DNA from 4 places in the Variovorax sp. GW821-FHT10D07 genome. Region 4 is predicted to be linked to each of the others. Evidence: predicted binding sites of a transcription regulator. Region 4 holds the regulator's gene; each other region holds the start of a gene.
What was found. The regulator LexA, encoded in region 4, represses DNA repair genes until DNA is damaged. The targets are predictions, from matches to a motif close to ACTGTATNNNNATACAGT.

Region 1 (7,088 bases), on a different contig from region 4:
CAGCACGGCGATGTTGCGACCCGCCACCACCTGGATGATGACCTTGCGCACCGGGATGCCCAGCACGTCCTGCGTGAGCGGCGTCGAGGGCATGCGCTCGTAGTCGCGCTCGAAGCTGTCGCGCCGCACCAGGTGCACGATGAGCTTGAGCCGCATCTTCCTCCGCACCGCCGTCTCGCCGAAGATCGCGCGGATGTCGAGCAGGCCGATGCCGCGCACCTCGAGCAGGTTGAGCAGCAGGTCGGGACAGCGGCCCTCGATGGTGTTCTGGTTGATGCGGTAGAGGTCGACCGCGTCGTCGGCCACCAGGCCGTTGCCGCGCGAGATCAGCTCGAGGCCGAGTTCGCTCTTCCCGAGGCCCGACTCGCCCGTGATCATCACGCCCATGCCCAGGATGTCCATGAACACGCCGTGCATCGAGGTGCGCTCGGCGAAGTGCTTGGACAGGTAGGCGCGCAGCAGGTCGATCACGAAGGCCGAGGACTCACGCGTGGCGAACAGCGGCAGCTGGGCGCGCTCGCAGATCGACAGCAGTTCGTCGGGCGCGGCCTGGCCGTCGGCCAGCACCAGCATCGGTGGCTCGAGCGTGACGATGCGGGCGATGCGCCGTGCGGTGTCCTCGGGGCTGCCGCGCGTCAGGTAGGCGACCTCGCGCGCGCCGAGGATCTGCACGCGGTACGGATGGATGTAGTTGAGGTAGCCGACCAGGTCGGCGGCCGACTGGGCGCGGCTGATGACCTCGGGATCGAACTGGCGCTCGGACGCGCCGAGTCCCGCGAGCCATTCCCAGCGCAGCGAGCCGCGGAACTCCTCGAACATGGCATCGGCGCTGATGACGGTCGGCTTCATGCGTTCAGGGCGCGGCGCGCGGCACCGCTTCGGAAGTGAGGGGGACGGGAAGAAGGGCAGCGCAGCTTAGCAGCAGCCACGCCCCGCGAGCCATGGGCTCAGGCGACTTGCGTGGAGTGCCAGCCGGCGATCAGGCCGTGCAGCGCGGCCGCGTCGGTGCTCGACTTGATCTGCTCGCGCAGGCCGGCGTCGCTCAGCAGCTCGGCGATCTCGGAGAGGATTTCGAGGTGCTTCTGTGTGGCGGCTTCGGGCACCAGCAGGAAGATCAGCAGGCCGACGGGTTGTTCGTCGGGGGCATCGAAGCCGATCGGGTTCGCGAGCTGGAACACCGCGGCCATCGGCGCCTTGAGGCCCTTGATGCGGCCATGCGGAATGGCGACGCCATGACCGAGGCCGGTGGAGCCGAGGCGCTCGCGCGCGAAGAGGCTGTCGGTGATCAGGGCGCGGCCCAGCCCGTGAAGGCTTTCGAACAGCAAGCCGGCTTCCTCGAAAGCACGCTTCTTGCTGGTGGCGTCAACGCTCACAAGCACTTGAGCGGGCGGCAGGATGGACGCGAGACGATTCATGGTGGGTCAGAGCGGGGGCGATTATGCACCTGCTTGGTAAAAACCCCCACTCCGCTTATCTACTTTCTGGTTACATGTTGCCCGCAGGCCTCGCTTCCCTCGACAGAGGCCCTTCAAACCCTTGATGGGCAGTCGGAAAAGCCCATGAAAAAGCCGCCCGGAGGCGGCTTCGAGAGTCTCCGGCGCGACAGCCGGAAATCCGCTGGGTCTTACATCAGGCGCTTGGGCGCGCTGTGGTGATGGTCCTGCAGGCGGTCCTTGTGGCGCACCACCTGGCGGTCGAGCTTGTCGACCAGTTCATCGACCGCGGCATAGAGATCAGCGTGGCTCGACTCCGCGAACATGTCATTGCCCTTGACGTGGATGTTGCACTCGGCCCGTTGCCGGCGTTCCTTTTCCTTCTGCTTTTCCACCGTGAGGATCACCTTCACGTCGACCACCTGGTCGAAATGTCGGGTGATCCGGTCCAGCTTGCTCGTGACGTAGGTGCGCAAGGCAGGGGTGACGTCGAGGTGATGACCGCTGATCGTCAAATTCATGAATGACCTCCTGGAATTGACGGTTGGGGAAATGACCATCGCTGCGGATACAGCGCGGCCGGCGAAAACGGTTGTGGGGCTGGGAGAAGAAAGGGGGAGAGGGGGAAGAGAGAGGGGGTGCGGGAGAGGAGAAGGTCGATTCACTATGCCCAAGCTGTCACGGTATTGCAATACCGGGGGATGCCCGGATGACGCACCGGCGGACCGCGTCGCATGCTCAGCTATTTCTTCCATAGCAGGCCCCAGCGGCCCCGCATGCTGCGGGCCGCGTTGCGAACCATTGCTGCCGCGCCCATCTTTCGCGGCCACCCGCGCATGACCCTGCTGAAGAAAGGGCCGGGCTTGCTCAGCGCCAGGCGGCGCGCATCCGGTTGCGCAGGTCGATCACCGCGGCCGGCGGCGGCACTGCCGGCGCGCGCGGCGGCGGGGGTGGCCAGGTCTGAGCCTCGAAGCGTGCGAGGTCGGCATCGGGAATGAAGCGGCTGCGGTTGGCGTAGAGATGCCGGTCGCCGCGCGCGGCCTGCTGCGGGATGTAGAAGCGCTGCGGCACCAGCAGGTGCAGGTGGTCGCGGGCCCGGGTCATGGCGACGTAGAGCAGGCGCCGCTCCTCCTCGAGCTCCTGCGCGCTCTGCGCCACGTCGGCCGGCATGCAGCCGTCGACCACGTTGAGCACGTGGACCGAATTCCACTCCTGCCCCTTGGCCGAATGGATGGTCGAGAGGATCAGGTAGTCCTCGTCGAGCAGCGGCGGCCCCGGCCGGTCGCTGGTGGCCTCGGGCGGATCGAGCGTGAGCTCGGTGAGGAAGCGTTCGCGCGAGGCGTAGCCCGAGGCCATGTGCACCAGCTGCTCGACGTCGCCGCGGCGCGTGCCCGCGGTGTCGTCGTAGAGCCGCTCGAGGTGCGGCAGGTACCAGTCCATCGCGATGCCCACGTCGGCCGGCCAGGCCAGCGACGGCGCGCGCAGCGCGGCATAGGCCTCGGCGAAGGCGGCCCATTCGGCGCGCGCGGCGCTCGGCGGCACGAAGTCGCGCAGGGCGACGGCCGGATCGGCCGCCTGGTCCATCGCGTCGAGCAGCTTCGCGCTGGTGGCCGGCCCGATGCCCGGGATCAGCTGCGTGACGCGAAAGCCCGCCATGCGCCCGCGCGGGTTCTGCGCGAAGCGCAGCACCGCGAGCAGGTCCTTGACGTGCGAGGCCTCGAGGAACTTGAGCCCGCCGTACTTCACGAACGGGATGTTGCGGCGCGCCAGCTCGAGCTCGAGCGGCGCGCTGTGGCTCGAGGTGCGGAACAGCACCGCCTGCGACTTGAGCGCGAGCCCGCCCTCGCGGTGCGCGAGCACCTTGTCGGCCACCCAGCAGGCCTGCTGGGATTCGTCGGGCACGCGCACGATCTGCGGCCGCCCGGCCGAGGGCTTGTCGGTCCACAGCGTCTTGGCATGGCGCTCGGCCGCATGCGCGATGCACGCGTTCGACACGTCGAGGATCGGCTGGGTGGAGCGGTAGTTGCGCTCCAGCGTGACCACGCGCGCCGGCCGCGAGAACTGCGAGGGGAAGTCGAGGATGTTGCGCACCGTCGCGCCGCGGAACGAATAGATCGACTGCGCATCGTCGCCCACCACGGTCACGCCCCGGCCGTCGGGCTTGAGCGCGAGCAGGATCGCGGCCTGCAGCAGGTTGGTGTCCTGGTACTCGTCGACCAGCACGTGGTCGAAGCGCGCGCCCAGGTGCTGCGCCAGCGTGGGCTCCTCCATCATGCCGGCCCAGTAGAGCAGCAGGTCGTCGTAGTCGAGCACGTTCTGCTGCTGCTTGGCCTCGACGTAGGCGCCGAACAGCTGCTGCAGCTCGACGCCCCATTCGGCGCACCACGGGAAGGACTGCTTCAACACCGACTCGAGCGGCGCGCGCGTGTTCACGCAGCGCGAATAGATCGACAGGCAGGTGCCCTTGTGCGGAAAGCGGCGCGCACTCGACGAGAAGCCGAGCTCGTGCCGCGCCAGCCCCATCAGGTCCTCGGCATCGCCGCGATCGTGGATGGTGAAGTTGTCGTCCAGCCCGATCTGCGCGGCGTACTCGCGCAGCAGCCGCGCGCCGATGCCGTGGAAGGTGCCGGCCCAGGGCAGCGCGGGCGCGGTGTGGGCCTGCAGCCCCAGCACGCGCGCGAGCACCTGGCCGGCACGCTGCGCCATTTCCTGCGCGGCGCGGCGCGAGAAGGTCAAAAGCAGCAGGCGCTGCGGGTCGACCCCGCGCGCGATCAGGTGCGCCACCCGGTGCGCCAGCGTGCTGGTCTTGCCCGAGCCGGCGCCGGCGATGACGAGCAAGGGCCCTGCATCGGCCGCGTCCGGCGCGCCACCGGCCAGCGCCTCCACCCCGTGCTCGACCGCCGCGCGCTGCTCGTCGTTGAGGCTGGCGAGGGCGGCCGCGAGGCGCTCGGCCTGGGTCGCCGGCGGGCTGGAAAGGACGGGGGACACGGCGCTCGGCATGGGCGCCACTCTACTGGATGTTCGTCCAGTCCAGCCAACTCTGCGCTCATTCGCCGATGACATAATCGCGCCTCGCTGCAACTGGAGACCGCATCGTGGAAACCGCCCCGTCTCGGCAGCTTTCAACTCCCGGCTGAGTCCGGCCGACCGGGTCCGGGATTTGAAAGCGCCCCCTTTCTCGCCCCCCGCCCGTCCGCCCCATCGCCCCAGCCATTTCACGGGAGTGAGCCATGCTCAATATCTTCACGCTCGCCAACGGCCGCCTCGTCCAGGAAGAGATCGAGGCCCTCGAGGAGCTCTCCCGCTTCCAGCCGATCTGGGTCGACCTCGAATCGCCCACGCTCGAGGAGAAGCGCTGGATCAAGCAGTACTACGGCCTCTCGATCCCCGAGGACGCGATGGACGAGGACATCGAGGAATCGGCGCGCTTCTATGAAGAGGACAACGGCGAGCTCCACATCCGCAGCGACTTCCTGATCGACGACGACGAAGCCCCGCGCGCGGTGCGCGTCGCGTTCATCCTCAACCAGCACAACACCGACCTGCGCAGCCGCGGCGTGCTGTTCTCGATCCACGACGAGGACGTGCCCGTGTTCCGCCTGCTGCGCATGCGCGCGCGCCGCGCACCGGGGCTGATCGAGGACGCGAAGGAAGTGATGCTCAAGCTCTTCGACGCCGACGCCGAGTACTCGGCCGACTCGCTCGAGAACATCTACGACGAGCTCGAGGCCGCCAGCAAGAAGGTGCTCTCGGGCAACGTCAGCGACGAGCTCGCGGGCGAGGTGCTGGGCGCCATCGCGCGCCAGGAAGACCTGAACGGGCGCATCCGCCGCAACGTGATGGACACGCGCCGCGCGGTCAGCTTCATGATGCGCAGCAAGATGCTCAATGCCGAGCAGTTCGAGGAAGCGCGGCAGATCCTGCGCGACATCGAATCGCTCGACAACCACACGGCCTTCCTGTTCGACAAGATCAACTTCCTGATGGATGCGACCGTCGGTTTCATCAACATCAACCAGAACAAGACGATCAAGATCTTCTCGGTGGCCAGCGTCGCGCTGCTGCCGCCGACCCTGATCGCGAGCATCTACGGCATGAACTTCAAGTTCATGCCCGAGCTCGACTGGGCCATGGGCTATCCCTACGCCATCGTGCTGATGGCCGCGAGCGCGCTGGTGCCGATGTGGTACTTCCGCCGGCGCGGCTGGCTCAAGTAGCGGAAGAAGAAGGCTGGGCGGCGAGCCAGGCGCCGACCAGCGCGAGGCTGTAGCGGCTCGCGACCTCGGCGACGAAGCGCGCGAAGTCGCCATGGGCCGCGTCGTCGGCACGGTCCGAGATCGTGCGCATCGCGGCGAAGGGCACGCCGTAGTCGTGGCACACCTGCGCCACCGCCGCGCCTTCCATCTCCACCGCCAGCGCATCGGGTAGCGCGCGGCGCAGCGCCTCGCTTTCGGCCGCTGTCGCGACGAAGCGGTCGCCACTGATCAGCAGGCCGCGATGCACGGTCGGCGAACGCAGGCCGAACTCGTCGACGGCGCCCTGCCCCACCAGGGCCACGGGATCGCGCAAGGTCTGCTCGGCCACGGCCGCCAGCGCATCGCCGATCGCCGCATCGGCCTTGAAACGCGAGATCCCCATCAAGGGCACTTCGTATGTCGGAAAGAGCGGCGAGGCGTCCATGTCGTGCTGCAACAGCTCGGTCGCCACCACCACGTCGCCGACCTCGACGCCCGGCGCGAGCCCGCCCGCCACACCGCTGAAGACGATGGCGCGCACGCCGAAGCGCTCGAGCAGCAGCGTGGCCGTCACCGCGGCCGCGACCTTGCCGATGCGCGACAGCACCGCGACCACGGGCTGGCCCTGCAGGTGGCCGACCCAGAAGTCGCGGCCCGCGACGCGCACGCGCTGCTCGTCGGGCATCAGCGCGAGGAGCGCTTTCAGCTCCTCGTGCATCGCCGCGACGATCGCGATGGGTGCGGTGGCCCCCACCGCTTACTTGATGTCCACGCCGTAGAAGGTGTGGCGGCCGAAGGGGCTGAGCTTGAAGTCGATCACTTCCTTGCGCACCGGCTTGAGCTGAACCGCGTGCGCGATGGTGAACCACGGCGCCTGCTCCTTGAAGATGACTTGCGCCTTCTTGTAGAGCGCGTCGCGGTCGGCCTGCTTGGTCGCGCTCTTGGCCTTGACCACGATGTCCTCGTAGGGCTGGTAGCAGAACTTCGAGATGTTGCTGCCGCTCGCCGACTTGGCCGAGGCGCAGCCCAGCAGCGTATAGAGGAAGTTGTCGGGGTCGCCGTTGTCGCCGGTCCAGCCCAGCATGCCCATCTGGTGCTCGCCGGCCTGCAGCCGCTTGCGGTACTCGCCCCATTCGAAGCTCTTGATCTCGGCCTTGACGTTGATCTTGGCGAGGTCGGCCTGCATCAGCTCGGCGATGCGCTTGGCGTTCGGGTTGTAGGGCCGCTGCACCGGCATCGCCCACAGGTCGGTCGAGAAGCCGTCGGGGAAGCCGGCCTGCGCCAGCAGCTTCTTCGCGGCTTCGGGATCGTAGGGGTCGTCCTTCACCGCATCGTTGTAGGACCACATGGTCGGCGGGATCGGGTTCTTCGCGGCCACGCCGGTCGAGAGGTAGACGCCGTCGATGATCGCCTTCTTGTT
Region 2 (7,088 bases), on a different contig from region 4:
CCGGCAACGGCGGGCTCTGAGCATGGCCGCCGGCGGCAGCGCCCTGCAGTGGCACGAGGAGCGGATCGCCGCGGCGCTCGCCCCCCTGCTGCCGGGCTTCGCGGCCGAGGTGGTCGGCGAGATCGATTCCACCAACACCGAACTCATGCGGCGCGCGCGCGCCGGGCGGACCGAGCCCGTGCTGCTGGTCGCCGAGCGCCAGACCGCGGGCCGCGGCCGGCTCGGCCGGCCCTGGCAGAGCGCGCAGCAGCCCGGCGACGATGTCGCGCCGTCGCTGACCTTCTCGCTGGGCCTGCCGCTCGCGCCGGCCGACTGGTCGGGGCTCTCGCTCGCGGTCGGCGTCAGCCTGGCCGAGAACCTCGATCCCACGGGCGTGGCGAAGCTCGGGCTCAAGTGGCCCAACGACCTCTGGGTCGACGAGCGCAAGCTCGTGGGCATCCTGATCGAGACCGCGCTGCCGCATGCCGGCGGTGCATCGTCGCCGCGCTACGTGGTCATCGGCATCGGCGTGAACATCGGCGCGCGAGATGCCGAGGGCATGCGCACGCCGCCCGCCTGGATGCGCCAATGGCGTCCCGACGCCACCTCGCCCGCGGTGCTGGCCGAGCTGATCCCGCCGCTGGTGCGCGACGTGCTCGCGTTCGGCGCGCGCGGCTTCGCGCCGTTCGCCGAGCGCTTCGCGGCGCGCGATGTGCTGCGCGGGCGCGAGGTGGTGCTGAGCGACGGCCGCACGGGCCTGTGCGAGGGCGTCTCGTGGACCGGCGAGCTGCAGGTGCGTACGGCCGAGGGCCTGCAGGCCATCATCAGCGACGAAGTCAGCGTGCGGCCGCGCGGCATGGCCCTCTGAGACCGGACGCCGCGATGCCGCTGCGCCTGGTCGTGATCGCCCTGCTGGTCCTCAATGGCGGCTACTGGCTGTGGTCGCGCGGCGACCTCGCGGGCTTCGGGCTCGCGCCGGCGGGGCTCGACGAGCGCGATCCGCAGCGCCTCACGCGGCAGATCCATCCCGAGTACCTGCAGATCCGCGCCGAGCCGCCGAGGGCCGGTGCCTCGGGTCCCAGCGCCCGATGAGCCGGCCGCTCAGGCCGGCGCGCTCTCGAAACGCACCGTGAAGCGCGCGCCCGGCGGCTGCCGCTCGGGATGCGCATCCTCGAGCGTCACCTGCGCATGGTGCTGGTTCGCGATCTCGCGCACGATCGGCAGCCCCAGGCCCGAGCCGTCGGCCTCGTTGCCCAGCACGCGGTAGAAGGGCTCGAACACGAGCTCGCGGTCGGCTTCCGAAATGCCCGGCCCGTTGTCCTCCACCTGCAGCAGCAGCACCCGGCCGAAGGGATCGGCCAGCACCCGCGCGGTGATCACGCCGGTGCGTTCGGGCCGCGAGGGCGTGTAGTTGATGGCGTTGTCGACCAGGTTGCGCACCAGCTCCTTGAGCAAGGTCGGGTTGCCCTCGAGCACCACGCCGCGCGAGCCGGGATCGAGGCCGTCGTAGCCGAGGTCGATGCGCTTCTCGATCGCGCGCGGCACCGCCTCGCGCACCACCTCGATCGTGAGCCGCGCCAGGTCGCAGGGCTGGCGATGGGCGCCGGCGCTGTTGCCTTCGGCGCGCGCCAGCGACAGCAGCTGGTTCACCGTGTGGGTGGCGCGCACGCTGGCGCGGCCGATCTGCTTGAGCGACTGCTTGAGCTCGTCGGCGTTGGCGTTTTCGCGCTGCGCCAGGTCGGCCTGCATGCGCAGGCCCGCGAGCGGCGTCTTGAGCTGGTGCGCCGCGTCGGCCAGGAAGCGCTTCTGCGTGTCGATGGAATCGTTGAGCTTGTCGAGCAGCTCGTTGACCGAGGACACCAGCGGCACCACCTCGAGCGGCACCGAGGATTCGTCGAGCGGGCTCAGGTCGCCGGGGCGGCGCTCGCGGATGCGCGCCTCCACCACCGACAGCGGCTTGATGCCGCGCACCAGCGCCAGCCAGATCAGCAGCACCGCGAGCGGCAGGATCGCGAACTGCGGCAGCAGCACGCCCTTGATGATGTCGGCCGCCAGCAGCGACTGCTTCTGGCGCGTCTCGGCCACCTGCAGCAGCGCGGGCGGCGCATCGGGCGCGTCGCCGGCCAGCCAGATCCAGGCCACGCGCACCGACTTGCCGTTCATCTCGCCGTCGCGCAGCTGGACCTGGCCGATGGTCGGCGGCTCGTCGAGGCTGGGGTGCGGCACGTCGTGCTCGCCGCTGAGCAGCGTGCCGTGGCTGTCGAGCACCTGGTAGTACACGCGGTCGGTGTCGTCGCCGCGCAGGATCTCGCGCGTCGGCTGCGGCAGCACGAAGCGCGGGCTGTCCTTCTGCAGCGAGACCGTGCGCGCCAGCGTCTCGATGTTGTGCGTGAGCACGCGGTCGAAGGAGGCGCTGGCGATGCCCTGCGCCACCAGCCAGGTCACGCCGATGCTGACCGGCACCAGCAGCAGCAGCGGCGTGAGCATCCAGTCGAGGATCTCGCCGAACAGGGAGCGCTGCGCGCGCTGGAAGAGTTTCATCGGACCGGACCCGCCGCGCCCGGCGGCCGCACGCGCGTCACTGGATCTTTTCGAGGCAGTAGCCGAGCCCGCGCACGGTGGCGATGCGCACCGGGCCCTTCTCGATCTTCTTGCGCAGGCGGTGGATGTAGACCTCGATCGCGTTGAGGCTTACTTCCTCGCCCCATTCGCACAGGCGCTCCACCAGCTGGTCCTTGCTGACCAGCCGGCCCGCGCGCTGCAGCAGCACCTCGAGCAGGCCCAGCTCGCGCGCCGACAGCTCGACCATCTTGCCGTCGAGCGTGGCGACGCGGCCGGCCTGGTCGTAGATCAGCGGGCCGTGCTTGATCGCGTTGCTGGTGGTGCCCATGCCGCGGCGCGTGAGGGCGCGCACGCGTGCCTCGAGCTCCTGCAGGCTGAAGGGCTTGGCCATGTAGTCGTCGGCGCCGTTGTCCAGCCCCTTGACGCGCTCCTCCACGCTGTCGGCCGCGGTGAGCACCAGCACCGGCAGCTGCGAGCCGCGCGCGCGCAGCCGCTTGAGGATCTCGATGCCGTGCAGGCTGGGCAGGCCGAGGTCGAGGATCAGCAGGTCGAACTCGCTGTGCGTCATGAGCGCGGTGTCGGCCTCGGAGCCGTTGGCCACGTGATCGACGGCGGCGCCCGAGGTGCGCAGGCTGCGCAGCAGTGCATCGGCCAGCACCTTGTCGTCTTCGGCAATCAGTATCCGCATAGCCACCTCCAGCCCGGTTCGCGCCGTGGGCGGCGCCGTTGCACGTTGTCTCCGCTCAGGGGAGTCTAGCCCGCCGTATAGGCTTCCAGACCGATGGTTACCACGGTGGCGACATCGTCGCCCACGCTGGCGCGGAACTCGCGCTCGGCCTGCGTCACCGCCTGGCGGAAGGCCTTGAGCCAGGCCAGGCCGTCGGCCGTGAACAGCACGCGCCGCGCGCGCGCATCGAGCGGATCGGGCCCGCGCGTGACCAGCCCCCAGGCCTCGCACTGGTCGACCAGCGCGCCCATGGCCTGCTTGGTCATGCCGGCGCGCTCGGCGAGCTCGGTCAGGCGCGAACCCTCGCGTGCGAGGTGGCGCGTGATGTGGACGTGGGCCGCGCTCACCTGCGCGCGCGCCGCGAGGTTCGACAGCGCCAGCGGCACGTCGACGTCGTGCGCCATCAGCGCGAGCACGCGCTCGTCGAAGCGCCGCATCGCGTGGCCGAGCAGCCGGCCCAGGTGGGTCTGGCGCCAGGCATCGGGATCGAGGGGGAAGGGGGTGTCGCTCAAGGCGCCAAATGGTAAAGCAAACTGACCAAAAAATGGGTTTACTCGAATCCATCCGCCCCTACACTACTGTTCAAGCATCCAGGCTGTAGTTAAAAGCAGATGGATTCGACAGTACACAACCCGTTGATCTTCAAGGAGTTTTTCACATGGACGCAGTCGTCAAGGGCTCGAGCATCGCAGGCGCCAACACCGAAAAGGCCAAGGCCCTCCAGGCCGCGCTGGCCCAGATCGAAAAGCAGTTCGGCAAGGGCACGATCATGCGGCTCGGCGAAGGCGAGGCGCTTGAGGACATCCAGGTGGTCTCCACCGGCTCGCTGGGCCTCGACATCGCCCTGGGCGTCGGCGGCCTGCCGCGCGGCCGGGTGGTCGAGATCTACGGTCCTGAATCCTCGGGCAAGACCACGCTCACGCTGCAGGTCATCGCCGCCATGCAGAAGCAGGCCGGCACCTGCGCCTTCGTCGACGCCGAGCACGCGCTCGACGTGCAGTACGCCCAGAAGCTCGGCGTGAACCTGTCCGACCTGCTGATCAGCCAGCCCGACACCGGCGAGCAGGCGCTCGAGATCGTCGACTCGCTGGTGCGCTCGGGCGCCGTCGACCTGATCGTCATCGACTCGGTCGCCGCGCTCACGCCCAAGGCCGAAATCGAAGGCGAAATGGGCGACTCGCTGCCCGGCCTGCAGGCCCGCCTGATGAGCCAGGCGCTGCGCAAGCTCACGGCCACGATCAAGAAGACCAACTGCATGGTCATCTTCATCAACCAGATCCGCATGAAGATCGGCGTGATGTTCGGTTCGCCCGAAACCACCACCGGCGGCAACGCGCTGAAGTTCTACGCCTCGGTGCGCCTGGACATCCGCCGCATCGGCACCATCAAGAAGGGCGACGAGGCCATCGGCAACGAAACCAAGGTCAAGGTGGTGAAGAACAAGGTCTCGCCCCCGTTCAAGACGGCCGAGTTCGACATCCTGTTCGGCGAGGGCATCAGCCGCGAGGGCGAGATCATCGACATGGGCGTGACCGCCAAGATCATCGACAAGTCGGGTGCCTGGTACGCCTACAACGGCGAGAAGATCGGCCAGGGCCGCGACAACGCGCGCGAGTTCCTGCGCGAGAACCCCGAGCTGTCGCGCGAGATCGAGAACAAGGTGCGCGAATCGCTGGGCATCCCGCTGCTGGCGGCGGACGCGGCCGGCGCGGCCGAATAACCGGCCGATGCCTGCGAGCGGGGCGCCTTCGGCCGCCCCGCTTTCTTTTTCCGCTTCCGCATTTCCGATGGCATTCGATGCTCCTTCCCTGAAAGGCCGCGCGCTGCGCCTGCTGAGCCAGCGCGAGCATTCCCGCAGCGAACTCGAGCGCAAGCTGGCGCGCTACGAGGAAGAACCGGGCACGCTCAAGGCCGCGCTCGACGAGCTCGCGGCCAAGGACTTCATCAGCGAGGAGCGCGTGGTCGCCTCGGTGCTGCACCAGCGCGCGGGCCGGCTCGGCGCGGCGCGCGTGCGGCAGGAGCTGCAGGCCAAGGGCATCGGCGCCGAGGCCATCTCGCAGGCGGTGGCCGGGCTGCAGGGCAGCGAGCTCGAACGCGCGGCTGCGCTCTGGCGCCGTCGCTTCGATGCCCCGCCCGCCGATCCCAAGGAGCGCGCCCGGCAGGCCCGCTTCCTGATGGCGCGGGGCTTTTCGGCCGCGGTGGCGGCCAAGGTGCTGAGGAGCGATATCGATGAGCTCGAATGAACTGTCTCGCGTGATCACGCAGCGCGTGGCCTGCGACTGGCGCGCGGCCTATGCACTGGCGGCCGATCCCGCGCGCCTGCCCGATTGGGCCAGCGGCCTGGCCGACGGCGCGCTGACGCGCGAGGGCGATCGCTGGCTGGCGACCACGCCCGGTGGCCGCGCGGTGCTGCGCTTCGCACCGGCCAACGAGCTCGGCGTGCTCGACCACTGGGTGTCGCCCGAGGGCGTGCCCGAGGTCTACGTGCCGTTCCGCGTCATCGGCGTGGCGCCCGGCGCCTGCGAGCTGCAGTTCACGCTGCTGCGCCAGCCGCACATGGACGACGCGGCCTTCGCGCACGACGCCGAGTGGATCGCGCGCGACCTGCGCGCGCTGCAGGCGCTGCTCGAGGCGCCGGCCGGCTGAGCAGCCGGGCCCGCGACGGGCCGATGGCATGATCCGCGGCTTCATACAACGAGGAGGAGTCGCAGATGTCTTCGGAATCCACCGGATCCCCTTCACTCGTGCGCACCGGCGCCCGCGCTGGTGCCGCCTTCGTCGGCTCGGTCGCGAAAGGCGTCTTCTTTGGCGTGGTGCTCGGTGGCGGCGCCTTCGTCTATTACCTGAGCCGGTTGAGCGGCCCCGGCATTCCCGGCGCACGCGCGGGCGGCGCCGGCGCGGTGCTGGCGCTGCTGGCCTCGCCGCCGCTGCTGGTGGGCCTGCTGCTGGGGCTCTTCATCGGCGTCTACGTGCTGCTCGGCGTGTCGCAGGGCCGCACGCGCGCGATGCAGCACCTGGTGGCCGCGCGCGGCGAGGCCGTGTCGCAGCGCCTGGGCGATGCCATCGCCGGGCGCATCGAATCGATGCCGCGCACCCACGGGGCGCTGCAGCGCGTGAGCGACTGGCTCTCGGTCGATGCGCTGAGCGCGCAGCTCGCGCCGGTGCTCGGCGAAGGCAAGGCGGTGCGGGCGGTGATCGCCTTCGTGGTCAACCGGCTGCCGCTCAACGAGCTGCTGGCCGAATGGCAGCAGGGCCGCGCCGCGCAAGGCGAGCCGGCACCGCTGCCCACAGTGCAGGGCGGGCCCGTCGCGACGCAGGACCCGGCCTTGCGCGCGCTGATCACGCGGCGCATCCACGAGACGCTGCAGGAGATGTCGACGCCCTCGCGCAAGCCGTTCTACATCGTGCTCGCGCTGCATGCGGCGCTGCTCGGCACGGGCCTCTGGCTGGTGGGCTGAAACGAAAAAGGCGCCGGGGAGCCGGCGCCTTTCGAGTGGTGGAGGCCGCGCCTCAGAGCGACAACATCAGCTTGAGGTTCTGCACCGCGGCGCCGCTCGCGCCCTTGCCGAGGTTGTCCAGGCGCGCGATCACCACGGCATGGCGGTGGTCCTCGTTCGGGAACACGCGAATCTCGAGCTGGTTGGTGTCGTTGAGCGCCAGCGCGTCGAGCTTGCCGTCCGCGGTGGGCGGCAGCACCTTCACGAACTGCTCGGGCGTGTTGCTCTTCGCGTAGTGCGCGGCCAGCGCCTCGTGCAGGTCGCCGGCCTTCGGCTTGCCGGGCAGCAGGTCGAGGTGCAGCGGCAGCTGGACCAGCATGCCC
Region 3 (7,088 bases), on a different contig from region 4:
CGCGCAGGCCACCGCCAACGTGGCGGCCGCCGATGCCAACGTGCAGCGGCTCAGGCAGACCGAGGGCTTCAAGCGCGTGGTCGCGCCGTTTGCCGGCGTGATCACGCGGCGCAACGTCGACACCGGCGACCTGATCGATGCCGGCGCCGGTGGCGGCGCCGGCCGCGCGCTGTTCGTGCTGGCGCAGACCGATCCGCTGCGCGTGTACATCAACGTGCCGCAGGCCTATGCCCAGCTCGTGAAGGCCGGCCAGCCGGTGGTGGTGACGCAGGCCGAGCTGCGCGGCCAGAAGTTCAGCGGCCAGGTCGCGCGCACCGCGGGCGCCATCGACACCACCACGCGCATGATGCAGGTCGAGGTCTCGCTGCCCAACCGCGACGGCGCGCTGCTGCCGGGCGCCTACGTGCAGGTCGAGCTGCCGCTGGCCGCGAGCGGCACGCTCACGGTGCCGGCCAACGCGCTGCTGTTCCGTGCCGAGGGCACGCGGCTGGCGATCGTCGACGCACAGGGCCGCGTCGGCCTGCGCGCCGTGACCTTGGGCCGCAACTACGGCGAGAACGTCGAGGTGGTCGACGGGCTCGCGGGCACCGACCGCATGGTGCTCAATCCCTCCGACTCGCTGGCCGATGGCGACGTGGTCGCGGTGGCGCCCGATGCGCCGGCCGATGGCGCCAAGCCCGGCGCGGCACCGGCTGCAGCACCGGCGGCGGCCAAGAAGGAACCCGCGTGAGCATGCGCCGTCCCGCCTTCGCGGCGATCGCGCTCGCCGCCGTGATGCTGGCCGCGGGCTGTGCGGTCGGCCCCGACTACAAGGCGCCCGAGACCCCGCTGCCCGTGAGCTGGAAGCTCGAAGCACCGTGGCGCGAAGGCACGCCCAACGACATCGCCGACAAGGGCCCGTGGTGGAAGCGCTACGGCGACGCGCAGCTCGATGCGCTGCAGGACCGGGCCGTGGCCGGCAGCCCCACGCTCGCCATCGCCGGCGCGCGGCTCGCGCAGGCGCGCGCCACGCTGGCCTCGAGCTCGGCCGCGCAGTACCCGCAGCTCGGCCTGGGCACGCGTGCCTCGCGGCTCAAGATCTCGGCCAACCGGCCGCTGACCAACTACAACACCGCCAATGCGTCGACGGTACAGAACGACTTCGCGCTCTCGCTCAACGCCAGCTACGAGCTCGACCTCGCGGGCCGCGTGCAGCGCAGCGTGGAAGGCGCGAGCGCCTCGGCCGAGCAGTCGGCGGCCGACCTCGCCAACACGCGGCTGCTGCTGTCGGCCGACGTGGCGAGCAGCTATTTCAACCTGCGCTCCACCGACATCGAGCTCGACGTGCTGACGCGCTCGATCGCGCTGCAGCGGCGCGCGCTCGAGCTGGTGACGGCGCGGCACGACCTGGGCGCCGTCTCGGGCCTCGACGTGGCGCAGCAGCAGGCGCTGCTCGAGACCACGCTGACCCAGGTCGACGTGCTCAAGAAGCAGCGCGCGCAGTACGAGCATGCGCTCGCCACCCTGACCGGCACGCCCGCGCCCTCGTTCGCGCTGGCGACCGACCTGCGCGAGATCCGCCCGCCCGCGGTGCCGCTGGGCGTGCCCTCCGACGTGCTCGAGCGCCGGCCCGACGTGGCCTCGGCCGAACGCGCGATGGCCGCGGCCAATGCGCAGATCGGCGTGGCGACCGCGGCCTTCTATCCGAGCATCCTGATCGCGCCCACGGTCGGCGTCGACAGCCGGCTGATCGAGTCGCTGTTCGATGCGCCCAGCCTGTTGTGGTCGGTCGGCGTGTCGGCCACGCAGGTGCTGTTCGACGGCGGCCGCGTGCGCGCGGGCGTGGACTTCGCCAAGGCCGGCTACGACGCCACCGTCGGCAACTACCGCCGCGTCGTGCTGACCGCGATGCAGGAGGTGCAGGACGGCATCGACGGCCTCGCGGCACTCGAGCGCGCGACCGCCCAGGCGCAGTCGGCCGTGGCGGCCGCGCGGCGCGTGCTCGACATGGCCAACAGCCGCTACGAGGGCGGTGCCTCGACCTACCTCGACGTGATCACCGCGCAGCAGTCGCTGCTGACGGTGGAACGCCAGGCCGCGCAGCTGCAGGGGCAGCGCCTGCTGACCTCGGTGTTCCTCGTGAAGGCACTGGGCGGCGACTGGTGCGGCGACGGCAACGCGGACGCCGCGCTCGCCGCTAGAACAGGCTGCCCTGCCCCGGCGCGCCAGGTGGCCGAAAAGCGCTGAGGTCGAGCGCGATGCGCTCGCGGTTGAAGCCGATGCGCGCGGTCGCCTTCTCGAAGCGCTGGCGCAGCAGGTCGGCCCACAGGCCCGTGCCCTTCATGCGCGTGGCGAAGTCGGCGTCGTAGTCCTTGCCGCCGCGCACGTCGTGGATGCGCGCCATGATGCGGTCGGCGCGCTGCGGGTAGTGCAGCGCCAGCCACTGCTTGAACAGCGGCGCCACCTCCCAGGGCAGCCGGATCATGGTGTAGAAGGCGCTGCGCGCGCCCGCCTCCCAGGCCGCCTCGAGCACCTGCTCCATGTCTTCCGTCACGAACGGAATCTGCGGCGCCACGCTCACGCCCACCGGCACGCCAGCCTCGGCCAGCGTGCGGATGGTGCGCAGCCGCCGGTGCGGCGCCGCGGCGCGCGGCTCGAGCTTGCGCGCGAGTTCGCCGTCGAGCGTGGTCACGGTCACGTACACCGCCGCCAGGCCGCGCGCGGCGGCCGGCGCGATCAGGTCGAGGTCGCGTTCGATCGCGCTGGACTTGGTCACCAGCCCGAAGGGGTGGTTGACCTCCGACAGCAGCTCGATCAGCGAGCGCGTGATGCGCAGCTCGCGCTCGATCGGCTGGTAGCAGTCGGTGGCCGTGCCGATCGCGATGTGGCTGGGCCGGTAGCTCTTGCGGCCCAGCTCGCGGCGCAGCACCTCGACCAGGTTGCGCTTGGCGATCAGCTTGGTCTCGAAGTCCAGCCCCGGCGACAGGTTGAGGTAGCTGTGCGTGGGCCGCGCGAAGCAGTAGATGCAGCCGTGCTCGCAGCCACGGTAGGGGTTGATCGAGCGGTCGAAGTAGATGTCGGGCGAGTCGTTCTCGTTCATGGCCGACTTCACGTCCTCGAAGCGCACCTCGGTGGCCAGCGGCTCGAGCTCGTCGGCCTCGGCGGCGTTCTCCTCGAGCGTGCCCCAGCCGTCGTCGAAGGCATCGCGCTCGTCCTTCGAGAAGCGGTGCGCGAGCCGCGTGGCGGCGCCGCGGCCCTTGATGGCCTGGATGGGAATGTAGGCGGCGGGTGGCATGGCGCAACTCCTTCGCGAGTCGGTTTACTGTTTAAACATACAGTATTTCACCATTCGACCAAGCCACCGCGATTTTTCTATTTCTTTCTTGACAGAAATTTCGGAAGTCCTAGACTCCAGCGCATGGAACTCACCGACATCCAACGCAAGTTCGTCCTCCACTGGGGCGAGATGGGCTCCATGTGGGGCGTCAACCGCACCGTCTCGCAGATCCATGCGCTGCTGTTCGTGCACGGCAAGCCGATCCATGCCGAGGAGCTGTCCGACACGCTGGGCGTGGCGCGCTCCAACGTGAGCAACAGCCTGAAGGAACTGCAGGCCTGGAACCTGGTGCGCGTCACCCACATGCTGGGCGACCGGCGCGACTACTTCGAGACCAGCGTCGACGTCTGGGAGCTGTTCCGCACCGTGGTGCGCGAGCGCAAGGAACGCGAGTTCGATCCCACCATCCGCGTGCTGCGCGAGATCGTCGCGAGCCCCGACTTCCAGAAGGAATCGGCCGATGCGCAGGACCGCATCCGCTCCACCATGGACCTGATGGCCAAGCTCGCCACCTGGGCCGACGAGATGCTGCGGCTGTCGCCCGGCACGCTCGACAAGGTGCTGACGCTGGGCGCGAGCGTGCAGAAGTTCGTTCGCGGCGATGCGCCCGCGCCCGCCACCGGCAAGGACGATCCCGACGCCCACCATGCGAGCCTGCCGATGATCTGAGGCCGGCTCTTTTTTTGCCCCTTCATTTCTGTTTTGACAGAAATATCGAGAACAAAGAACATCATGTCCCGTCCCACCGCCATCGCCTACCCGCTGACCGTCTACTACGACGCGACCTGCCGCCTGTGCAGCGCCGAAATGGGCGCGATGAAGACGCGCGACGCGGCCGGGCGGCTCGTTCTGGTCGACTGCTCGCCGCCGGATTTCGAGGCCGGCCCGGCGCCGCGCGAGGCCCTGATGACCGCGATCCACGTGGTCGATGCCGCCGGCCGCGCGCAGGTCGGCGTGCCCGCGATCCGCGCCTGCCGCGAGGCGGTCGGCCTGCCCAACGGCGGCGCCCTGCTCGACCTGCCGCTGGTCGCGCCGCTGGCCGATCGCGCCTATGCCGCGCTGGCGCGCAACCGCCAGCGCCTGCCCGACTGGCTCGTGACCCTGCTCGCCGGCCCGGCCGCGAAGGCCTCGCGCACCTGCGCCGACGGCCAGTGCCGGCTCTGACGTCCGCACCGCCTTCCCCACGAGGAGTTCATCGCATGCCCAGCGTCTTCCAGCCCGATTTCCGCCTGCCGCACACCGCCGAGGCCTCGGCCCCGGTCAGCCGTGCCGACACGCAGGACTATTTCACCGAGGTCGCCACCGACTACGGCGCCTGGAGCCCCAGCTACAACATGCACTTCGGCTACTGGCGCGCGGGCCTGAATCCGCTGCGCCGCGAAGGCATGCTGGTCGAGATGAACCGCGAGGTCGGCCGCGCGCTGCGGCTCGGCGAGCGCCCCACGGCCGACGGCCGCCACTGCGTGCTCGACCTGGGCTGCGGCGCCGGCGCCACCGCGCGCACGCTGGTCGGCGACGACCGTCGCCTCTACGCCGTGACCGTCACCAACGTGCCGGTGCAGAACCGCATCGCCGCGCGCCTCGACGCGCAGGCCGGCGTGGCCGACCGCATGGCGCACCTCGAGGCCGACTACACGCGCACCGGCCTGCCGGCCGCGCAGGCCGATGGCGCCTGGGCGCTCGAGAGCGCCTGCTACGCCGAGGGCACCGCCAAGGCCGACTTCGTGCGCGAGGCCGCGCGCCTGCTCAAGCCCGGCGCGCGGCTGGTGGTGGTCGACGGCTTCCTGCTGCGCCGCGAGCCCGGCCGCCTCGCGCGCTGGCTGCACCGCCTGTGGGCCGACAGCTGGGCCGTGCCGACGCTGGCCGTGCGCGCGGACTTCGTGGCCGCGCTGCGCGAACACGGGTTCGAGGACATCGACGTGCGCTCGCTGCGCTGGCGCGTCGCGCCGAGCGCGCTGCACATCCCCGCGCTCGCCACCCGCTTCACGCTGGCCGAGCTCTGGAAGGCGCGCGGACGCCTGAGCCCGTGGCGCCGCAAGCACATCGTCGCCAGCTACTGCGCGCTCGCGCTGGGCCTGTTCTGGCGCGACTTCGACTACTGCATGGTCAGCGCCACGCGGCGCGCCGACTGAACACACGAACAAGCACACCGAGGAGAAGAGGACTTCCATGCACATCGATCCCGAAGACAGCCGGCTCGCCGAGCTGGCGCCCATCGAACCGGCCGCGAGCGACGAGCCGCCGGCGAGGAAGCCCGTGCAGGGCATGCCCTTCGGCTGGTTCTGGCCGATGGGGATCGGCGCCGCGATGGCGCTGGTGCTGCGCCTGATCTTCAGCGGCGGCCCCGGCCAGCTCTACTCGGCCATGCTGGGCTCCTTCGTCTACCTGACGCCCGCGCTGTGCGGCGCGGTCACGGTCTACATGGCCGAGCGCATCGAGCGGCGCAGCTGGGGCTACTACCTCTGGGCGCCCTGGGTGGCGACCGCGCTGTTCGTCGGCGGCACGCTGGCGGTGTTCATCGAGGGCCTGATCTGCGCCGCCTTCATCGTGCCGCTGTTCGCGGTGATGGGCAGCATCGGCGGACTGGCCATGGGCATCGTGTGCCGCATCACCCACTGGCCGAAGCAGACCCTCTATGGCTTCGCGCTGCTGCCGCTGGTGCTCGGCGCCATCGAGCCGAACCTGCCCAACCCCGACCGGTTCTCGAACACCTCGCGCACGCTCTTCATCGCCGCGCCGGCCGAGCGCGTGTGGCACGAGCTCAACGCCGCGCGCGACATCCGCCCCGCCGAGGTCGACGGCGCCTGGGCCTACCAGGTCGGCGTGCCGATGCCGGTGTCGGGTGTCACGGTCGACACGCCCGAGGGCCGCGTGCGCCAGGTGCGGTGGCAGAAGAACGTGCACTTCGAGGAAGTCATCACCGACTGGCAGCCCAACCGCCGGCTGCAGTGGCGCTTCCGTTTCTCGCCCGACTCCTTTCCCGCCGGCGCGCTCGACGACCACGTGATGATCGGCGGCCAGTACTTCGACCTGCGCGACGCCACCTACACGCTGACGCCGCGCGACGGCGGCACCGAGCTGCGCGTCGAGGTCTCGTGGCGGCTGAGCACCAGCTTCAACTGGTATGCGGACCGCGTCATGCACCTGCTGCTGGACGACGCGTCCGAGAACATCCTGCGCTTCTACAAGGCCCGCAGCGAAGGCACGGCCACGGCAGGCGCCATGATCCGTCCATGAACGAGAACACCCGCCCGGTCTTCCAGCAAGCGCTCGGCCCCGCCTGGGACCGGTTGGGCGACGCGATCCGCCGCCACTACACGATGGCGCCGCATTCGAACGACCACGTCTGCGTGCGCGGCACCATGCACGAGGTCCACCATGCGCCCTGGGCCGCGCTGCTGATGCCCTTCGGCCGGCTGTTCGGCGCCCTCGTGCCCTACACCGGGCGCGAGGTGCCGATCGAGGTCCACTACCGCTGCCGGCCCGACGAGCCGCACCTCTACTGGGACCGCATCTTCCGTTTCGCGGGCCGTGCGCCCTTCCACTTCCGCTCGCACATGGAACACGACGCGGCCGACGGCGCGCTGGTGATCGAGTACGTGCGCTTCGGCATCGGCATGCGCCTCGCGGTGAGCGCCGAGGACGGTGCGCTGGTGTTCCGCGACCGCGGCTACGTCTGGCGCTTGGGCCGCCTGCGCATCCCGCTGCCGCTGGGCCTGCTGATGGGCACGGCCTATGTCGAGGAACGGCCCGACCCGCGCGACCCCGACGC
Region 4 (7,088 bases):
ACAGGCTGTCCGCCAGCGGCCAGAGCGCCAGGCTCAATGCGATCAGGCCCGTGGTCGCCAGCACCATGCGACCGGCGCCCGCGCGGTCGATGATGCGGCTCACGACCATGTTGCCCAGCAGGCCGCAGACGCCGAACCAGCCCCACATCAGGCTCAGCGCCGTGGCATCGGCGCCGAAGCGCTGCTTGAGGATCGGGCCGAAGTAGCTGAACAGCACGAACTGGCCCGCGCCCTGCAACGCGGTGATCGACACGATGCCCATCAGCACCGGGCTGCGCAGCACGCGGGCCCAGGCCGCGGCCGTGAGCGCCGCCGGCCGGATACCGCCGGGCAGCGTGAGCCATACCGAGACCGCGCTCACGACGCTGAGCGCCGAGATCGCGAGGAAGGCCGCGCGCCAGCCGAAATGGCCGCCGATCAGCGCGCCGATGGGCAGGCCCAGCACCGAGGCCATCGACCAGCCGAGGAAGACGAAGGTGACCGCGCGCCCGCGCTGCTCGGGCGGCACCAGCATGCCGGCGCAGGCGGCGGCCTGGGGGGTGAAGATGGCCGGTGCGATCACCGCGAGCATGCGCACGGGCAGCAGGGCGCCGAAGCTGGGCATGAAGACCGACACCGCGTGCCAGGCCGCGTACCAGAGCATCGTGAGGGCCAGCAGCCGACGCCGGTCCCAGCCGGCCACCGCGGCCGCGAGCAACGGTGCGCCGAGGCAGGTGACGAAGGCTGCGGCCGTGATCAGTTGGCCCGCGGTGGCGGCACTGACCTCGAGCGAAACACTGATTTCGTTGAGCGTGCCCGGCACCACCATCACCCCGGTGCCGATCACGAAGTTGCCTGCGAGCAGCGCCCAGAGTGCGCCCCGTGGCGCCGGCTGGCTCACGGCTTCACCGCCGGACCTGCAACGCGCCGGGGTTGACGATGTTGGTGGGGTTGCCCTTGATGAAGCTCACGACGTTGTCGAAGGCCTGGCCGAAGTACATCTCGTAGCTCTCCTGCTCCACGTAGCCGATGTGCGGCGTGCAGATGCAGTTCTCGAGGCGCAGCAGCGCATGGCCCTGCAGCGGCGGTTCGCTCTCGAACACGTCGATCGCCGCCAGGCCGGGGCGGCCGCGGTTGAGCGCGGCGAGCAGCGCATCGGGCTCGACCAGCTCGGCACGCGAGGTGTTGACGAACAGCGAGGTCGGCTTCATGCGCGAGAGGTCCTCGAGCGTGATCAGACCGGTGGTTTCGTCGTTGAGCCGCAGGTGCACGGACAGCACATCGGCCATCGCGAAGAACTCCTGGCGGCTCTGCGCCACCTGGAAGCCGTCGGAGCGCGCCTTGGCGCAACTCGCCTCGCGGCCCCAGATCACGACCTGCATGCCGAAGGCTTGGCCATAGCGCGCCACGAGCTGGCCGATGCGGCCATAGCCCCAGACGCAGAGCGTCTTGCCCTTGAGCACCGAGCCGAGCCCGAAATTGGGTGGCATCGAGGCCGACTTGAGTCCCGACTGCTGCCAGGCGCCATGCTTGAGGTTGCTGATGTACTGGGGCAGTCGGCGCATCGCCGACATGATCAGTGCCCAGGTCAGTTCGGCCGGCGCCTGCGGCGAGCCCGAGCCCTCGGCCACCGCCACGCCACGCTCGGTGCACGCGGCCACGTCGATGTGGCTGCTGACGCGGCCCGTCTGCGAGATCAGCTTGAGCTTGGGGAGTTTCTCGATCAGCTGGCGCGAGATCTGGCTACGCTCGCGGATCAGGACGATCACATCGGCGTCCTTGAGTCGCACCGAGAGTTGACCGATGCCCTTGACGGTGTTGGTGTAGACCTTGGCTGCGTAGGCATCGAGCTTCGAAGCACAGTGCAGCTTGCGCACCGCATCCTGGTAATCGTCGAGGATCACAATATTCATGGCATGCCATTGTGCCTCGCAGCATGGAATCGGCGCGCCGTTGAACGTTTGGATACGGCCCCTGGGCCCCGAAAGAGGTGAAAACGGGGGCAAAGGCAGGAGAAGCAGGGGCAAAGGCGGGCAAAGGGGCGAGGTCGGCACTGCCTTCCCGACAGGGTTGAACAAACCGGCTGCTATGGTTTCTTCACACCCCTGAGCCTAGACCTTGCGCGTTCACGTGATCGAGCGACTGCGTGAAACGCTGGGCCGATGCTCTCAGTGCAGGTGCACGGGGCGGGGCGCCACGGCGGCGGCTTCGAGTGCCTCGAGCGCAGCGAGGCGGTCGAGCTCGGCGCACACATCCGCCATCCGGCCCGAAATCACGACGCGGTTGCTGTTGCGCGCGCCGCCCTGCTGGCGGTCGACGACGCGCACCACCCGCAGCGGACGCGAAGGCGCCTGCGCGACGGCTGCGGCCGTGACGGCGTTATGTCCGCTGTCACCGCGTGCCGTGCACGACGGCCGTACCGACACATAGCGCAGCTCGCTGGCGCACAGGTCGTCATCGCGACGGTGTGCGGGGCGGGCGGGCAACCAGCGGCTCGCGAGCGACTGCAGCGGCATCCAAAGATCGACGAAGGTGAGGAGGGCGATTCCCATGTGAACTCCAAGAAGGTTTGAGGTTGAACACAGGCAGGATTCGTTGTCATCGGGCGCAGCAGGGTGATGGCGACAAAGCGCCATACGCCCGCCACCTGCAGCGACCGGATGGGGGATGCGTGATGCGGATCCGCGAAACGGCTCGGCGATGCAGACCGCCGGGCCGGCTCGGCAGGCCTACATCAGCATGGTGTTTCGGATCAGGCCGACCGCGAGGCCTTCGATTTCGAAGGGCTCGCCGGGTTGGACCACGATGGTCGGGTAGTCGGGGTTCTCGGCATGGAGCTCGATCACCTGCTTGTTGCGCTTGAGGCGCTTGACGGTCACTTCGTCGCCGAGGCGCGCCACCACGATCTGGCCGTTGCGCGCTTCCTTGGTGGCCTGCACGGCGAGCAGGTCGCCGTCCATGATGCCGGCGTCGCGCATCGACATGCCACGCACCTTGAGCAGGTAGTCGGGCTGGCGCTGGAACAGCGTGTTCTCGACGTAGTAGGTCTGGTCGACATGCTCTTGCGCGAGGATCGGCGAGCCGGCCGCGACGCGGCCGATGAGCGGCAGCGCGAGTTGCGCCATACCGGGCAGCGACAGAGAGAACTGGCTGTTGCGCGATTCGGCGAGCGAGCGCAGGGCATCGCCCTTCAGGCGGATGCCGCGCGAGGTGCCGCTCACGAGTTCGATGACGCCCTTGCGGGCCAGCGCCTGCAGATGCTCCTCGGCGGCATTGGCGGAGCGAAAGCCCAGCTCGCTCGCGATTTCGGCACGAGTGGGCGGCGCCCCGGTACGGGCAATGGCGCTCTGGATCAGATCGAGGATCTGCTGCTGGCGGGCGGTAAGCTTCACGGCGAACTGCATGGTGGTTCCTTGCGGCACTGGCTGAACATCCAGTACCTGTATTTTTAACCAGTTTTTCAAAGTTGGCAAGCCATGGTGAATTCATCCCTCTCGAATCCGCGGTGCGTGGTGGTGCTCGGCACCGGCGGCACCATCTCGGGCCGCGCGGCGAACAGTGGCGACAACATCGGCTACACCGCCGGCGAGGTGGGCGTGGCCGACCTGCTCGGCGGCATCGAGGCGCCCGCTGGCGTGACGCTGGCGGCGGAGCAGGTGGCGCAGGTCGACAGCAAGGACATGTCCTTCGCGATCTGGCGCGCGCTGGCGCTGCGCTGCGCCCACTGGCTGGCGCAGCCCGACGTGGCCGGCGTGGTGGTCACCCATGGCACCGACACGCTCGAGGAGACCGCCTTCTTCCTCCAGTCGGTGCTGGCGCCGCGCAAGCCCATCGTGCTGACCTGCGCCATGCGCCCGGCCTCCGCGCTGTCGCCCGACGGTCCGCAGAACGTGCGCGATGCGATCGCCGTGGCCGCGACACCGGGCGCGCAGGGCGTGACCGCGGTATGCGCGGGCACGGTGCTCGGTGCCTTCGACGTGCAGAAGGTGCACACCTATCGGCTCGATGCCTTCGACGCGGGCGACGCGGGGCCGGTGGGCTACGTGGAGGAGGGCGAGGTACGGCGCATGCGTGACTGGCCGGCTTCGGAAGCAGGCGCAGCCCTCGACCGTCTTCCCGAGGACGAGGCCGCATGGCCGCGCGTGGAGATCGTGATGAGCCACGCGGGCGCGAGCGGCGCGTTGATTCATGCGCTGCGTGCCGATGGCACCGCCACCTCGCCGCTACGCGGCCTCGTGCTGGCGACCACCGGCAACGGCACGCTGCACCATGCGCTCGAGGCGGCGGCGCTCGAGGCGCAGGAGGCCGGCATCGCGGTGCTGCGCGCCACCCGCTGCACGCAAGGGCGCATCCTGCCCAAGTCGGGCGACCGCCTGCGCGATGCGGGCGCGCTGACGCCCGTCAAGGCGCGCATAGCGCTGACGCTCGAGCTGCTCTGAAGTCGGGACGCCAAAGAAAAAGCCGCGTCGCGGGCCTCGAGGCCCGCACGCGGCTTGCGATTCGAGTCGGGGATCAGCTGCTCAGTGCGGCCAGTGCACGTTGCGTGATCTCTTCGACCGTGCCCACGCCCTGGATGGCGCGGTACTTCGGCGCGGCGGCTGGATCGGTCTTGGCCCAGGCCGAGTAGTAGTCGACCAGCGGACGCGTCTGCTGACTGTAGACGTCGAGCCGCGTGCGCACGGTCTCTTCCTCGTCGTCCTTGCGCTGGATCAGTTCCTCGCCGGTCAGGTCGTCCTTGCCTTCGACCTTGGGCGGGTTGAACTTGAGGTGGTAGGTGCGTCCCGAGGCCGGGTGCGAGCGCCGGCCGCTCATGCGTTCGATGATGTCGCTGAAGGGCACGTCGATCTCGAGCACGTAGTCGAGCTTGACGCCCGCGGCCTTCATCGCGTCGGCTTGCGGAATGGTGCGTGGGAAGCCGTCGAACAGGAAGCCTTCGGCGCAGTCGGGCTGGGCGATGCGTTCCTTCACGAGATTGATGATGAGGTCGTCGCTGACCAGCGCGCCCGCATCCATCACGGCCTTGGCCTGCAGGCCCAGCGGGGTGCCGGCCTTGACGGCGGCGCGCAGCATGTCGCCGGTGGAAATCTGCGGAATGCCGTACTTCTGGCAAATGAAGGCCGCCTGCGTGCCTTTGCCCGCCCCGGGCGCGCCCAACAAAATCAGTCTCATGGTGTCCTCGGAGGGTTCTTGGATTTGTGTCACGTCGCGCAGGCACCCTTCGATGAAGACAAGGTGCCACGGACGGAGTTGCGTCGAGGATAGCACGCGGCCCCGTGAACAATTTCGCCAGGCACCCGCGATGGCGATGGCCCGAAAGCGATGATCGAGACGCCTTGCGCTCCGAAGCCGGCTCTTCGTGGATGGATCGGGCAAGTTGGCCGAAGATTGGACTGCCGTTCGAAGCCTGGAACTTCCAGGCCTGGATGGCATCCGCGTGACTGATCGCAGCGGCCGGCCGCCGCTAGGCCAGCGCTCAGTTCGCGGCGCCGAACAGTGCTCGCACCCGTGCCAAGTCTTCCAGCGTGTCCACGCCCGGTCCCGGCGCCGCATCGCTCACATGCACCGCGATGCGATGCCCATGCCACAGCGCGCGCAGTTGCTCGAGCGCCTCGATGGTTTCGAGCGGCGAGGGCGGCAGCGAGGGAAACCGGCGCACGAACCCCGCGCGGTAGCCGTAGATGCCGATGTGGCGCAGTGGCGCGGGCGAAGGCAGTTGCGTCGGAGGCACGCCCGGCGCGGCACCATCGCGCCACCAGGGAATCGGCGCGCGGCTGAAATAGAGCGCATTGCCCTGCGCGTCGAGCACGGCCTTCACGACGTTCGGATTGAGATAGTCGGCCACCGAATCGATCGCATGCACCGCGGTACTCATGGCGGCGTCGGGCCGTGCGAGGAGCGCCGCGGCCACGGCGTCGATCAACGCCGGGTCGATGAGCGGCTCGTCGCCCTGCACGTTGACCACCACCGCGTCGCCGTCGAGGCCGAGCTGTTCGCAGGCTTCGGCGAGGCGGTCGCTGCCGCTCGGGTGGTCCTGACGGGTGAGAATCGCCTCCACCCCGTGGGTCTGGCAGGCCGCGAGGATCGAGGCATGGTCCGCCGCCACCACCACGCGCGCCGCGCCGGACTGCGCCGCTCGCTGCGCCACACGCGCCACCATCGGTACGCCCGCGATGTCGGCCAGCGGCTTGTCGGGCAACCGCGTCGACGCCAGCCGGGCCGGCACCAGAACCGTGAAGCTCACAGCCCGAGCTCGTCGTCGGACAGGGTGCGGGCCTCGTTCTCGAGCAGCACCGGAATGCCGTCGCGCACCGGATAGGCCAGGCGCGCGCTGCGCGAACAGAGTTCCTGCTTCTCCGGATTCCAGGTCAGGGGGCCCTTGGTGACGGGGCAGACGAGCAGTTCAAGCAGCTTGGTGTCCATCGGTCGATGATAGCTTTGCGTCGAGCGCCGCAAGGAAGGCTTCGGAGGGCGCGAACAGCAGCGGCACGGCCAGCGCACCAGGCTCCTTGCGCCAGAGCTTGACCGCGTCCTTCTCTGTGCAGAGCAGCAGATGGCCGGCCGGCACGTCGTTATGCCAGTCGGCGAAATCGTGGTGATCGGGCAGGGCGATGGTTCGTTCGGGTTCGATGCCTTGCGCGCGCAGCATCTCGAAGAAGGCTTCGGGCCGCGCTATCGCCGCCAGCGCCGTGATGGGGCGCGAAGCCAGCGAGGCCAGCGGCGTCCGGGCGCCGTCGCTGGCCATCGCGTAGGTCGCCAGTTGACGGGTGGCGGTGAAGCCGCTGGGGAATGCGGGGTGCTCGCCGCTGTGCAGCACCAGGTCGCAATCGCGCGGCCAGGGTTCGCGCAAGGGGCCGGCCGGCAGCAGCCAGCCGTTGCCGATGCCGTGGTCGTCGAACACGCAGATTTCGATATCGCGCGCCAGCGCCAGATGCTGCAGGCCGTCGTCGCTGACGACGACCTGCGTGGCGGGGTGGGCGGCGAGCAACGCGCGCGCGGCCTCGGCGCGACGCCTCGCCACGAACACTGGCGCGCCGGTGCTGCGCCGGATCAGTGCCGGCTCGTCGCCGACCTCGCGCGGATCGCTGTCGGGCAGGACTTCGCGGCAGTCG

Region 1: AC07PU_RS42305 (ATP-dependent helicase) is a predicted target of LexA. The motif match lies at 4,446-4,463, and genes of this name have one in related genera.
Region 2: recA (recombinase RecA) is a predicted target of LexA. The motif match lies at 3,863-3,880, and genes of this name have one in related genera.
Region 3: AC07PU_RS08785 (PA0069 family radical SAM protein) is a predicted target of LexA. The motif match lies at 3,301-3,318, and genes of this name have one in related genera.

What each region holds. Positions count from the first base shown of each region.
Region 1 is NZ_JBWKMZ010000034.1:11,061-18,148, forward strand. It holds gene hprK (HPr(Ser) kinase/phosphatase) at 1-849, opposite strand, end outside; gene AC07PU_RS42295 (PTS sugar transporter subunit IIA) at 948-1,415, opposite strand; gene hpf (ribosome hibernation-promoting factor, HPF/YfiA family) at 1,625-1,954, opposite strand; gene AC07PU_RS42305 (ATP-dependent helicase) at 2,301-4,433, opposite strand; gene corA (magnesium/cobalt transporter CorA) at 4,664-5,650, shown strand; gene AC07PU_RS42315 (5'-methylthioadenosine/adenosylhomocysteine nucleosidase) at 5,643-6,386, opposite strand; gene AC07PU_RS42320 (ABC transporter substrate-binding protein) at 6,426-7,088, opposite strand, start outside.
Region 2 is NZ_JBWKMZ010000009.1:285,607-292,694, forward strand. It holds gene AC07PU_RS25515 (biotin--[acetyl-CoA-carboxylase] ligase) at 23-847, shown strand; gene AC07PU_RS25520 (sporulation protein) at 862-1,071, shown strand; gene AC07PU_RS25525 (sensor histidine kinase) at 1,081-2,520, opposite strand; gene AC07PU_RS25530 (response regulator) at 2,558-3,229, opposite strand; gene AC07PU_RS25535 (MarR family winged helix-turn-helix transcriptional regulator) at 3,295-3,780, opposite strand; gene recA (recombinase RecA) at 3,927-4,988, shown strand; gene recX (recombination regulator RecX) at 5,056-5,511, shown strand; gene AC07PU_RS25550 (polyketide cyclase) at 5,498-5,914, shown strand; gene AC07PU_RS25555 (hypothetical protein) at 5,980-6,726, shown strand; gene argC (N-acetyl-gamma-glutamyl-phosphate reductase) at 6,779-7,088, opposite strand, start outside.
Region 3 is NZ_JBWKMZ010000002.1:744,550-751,637, forward strand. It holds gene AC07PU_RS08775 (efflux RND transporter periplasmic adaptor subunit) at 1-730, shown strand, start outside; gene AC07PU_RS08780 (efflux transporter outer membrane subunit) at 733-2,226, shown strand; gene AC07PU_RS08785 (PA0069 family radical SAM protein) at 2,177-3,274, opposite strand; gene AC07PU_RS08790 (GbsR/MarR family transcriptional regulator) at 3,398-3,985, shown strand; gene AC07PU_RS08795 (thiol-disulfide oxidoreductase DCC family protein) at 4,049-4,480, shown strand; gene AC07PU_RS08800 (SAM-dependent methyltransferase) at 4,516-5,448, shown strand; gene AC07PU_RS08805 (SRPBCC family protein) at 5,486-6,553, shown strand; gene AC07PU_RS08810 (DUF4166 domain-containing protein) at 6,550-7,088, shown strand, end outside.
Region 4 is NZ_JBWKMZ010000003.1:686,588-693,675, forward strand. It holds gene AC07PU_RS13610 (MFS transporter) at 1-880, opposite strand, end outside; gene AC07PU_RS13615 (D-2-hydroxyacid dehydrogenase family protein) at 885-1,892, opposite strand; gene AC07PU_RS13620 (hypothetical protein) at 2,148-2,531, opposite strand; gene lexA (transcriptional repressor LexA) at 2,709-3,383, opposite strand; gene AC07PU_RS13630 (asparaginase) at 3,456-4,418, shown strand; gene adk (adenylate kinase) at 4,492-5,148, opposite strand; gene kdsB (3-deoxy-manno-octulosonate cytidylyltransferase) at 5,453-6,220, opposite strand; gene AC07PU_RS13645 (Trm112 family protein) at 6,217-6,399, opposite strand; gene lpxK (tetraacyldisaccharide 4'-kinase) at 6,380-7,088, opposite strand, start outside.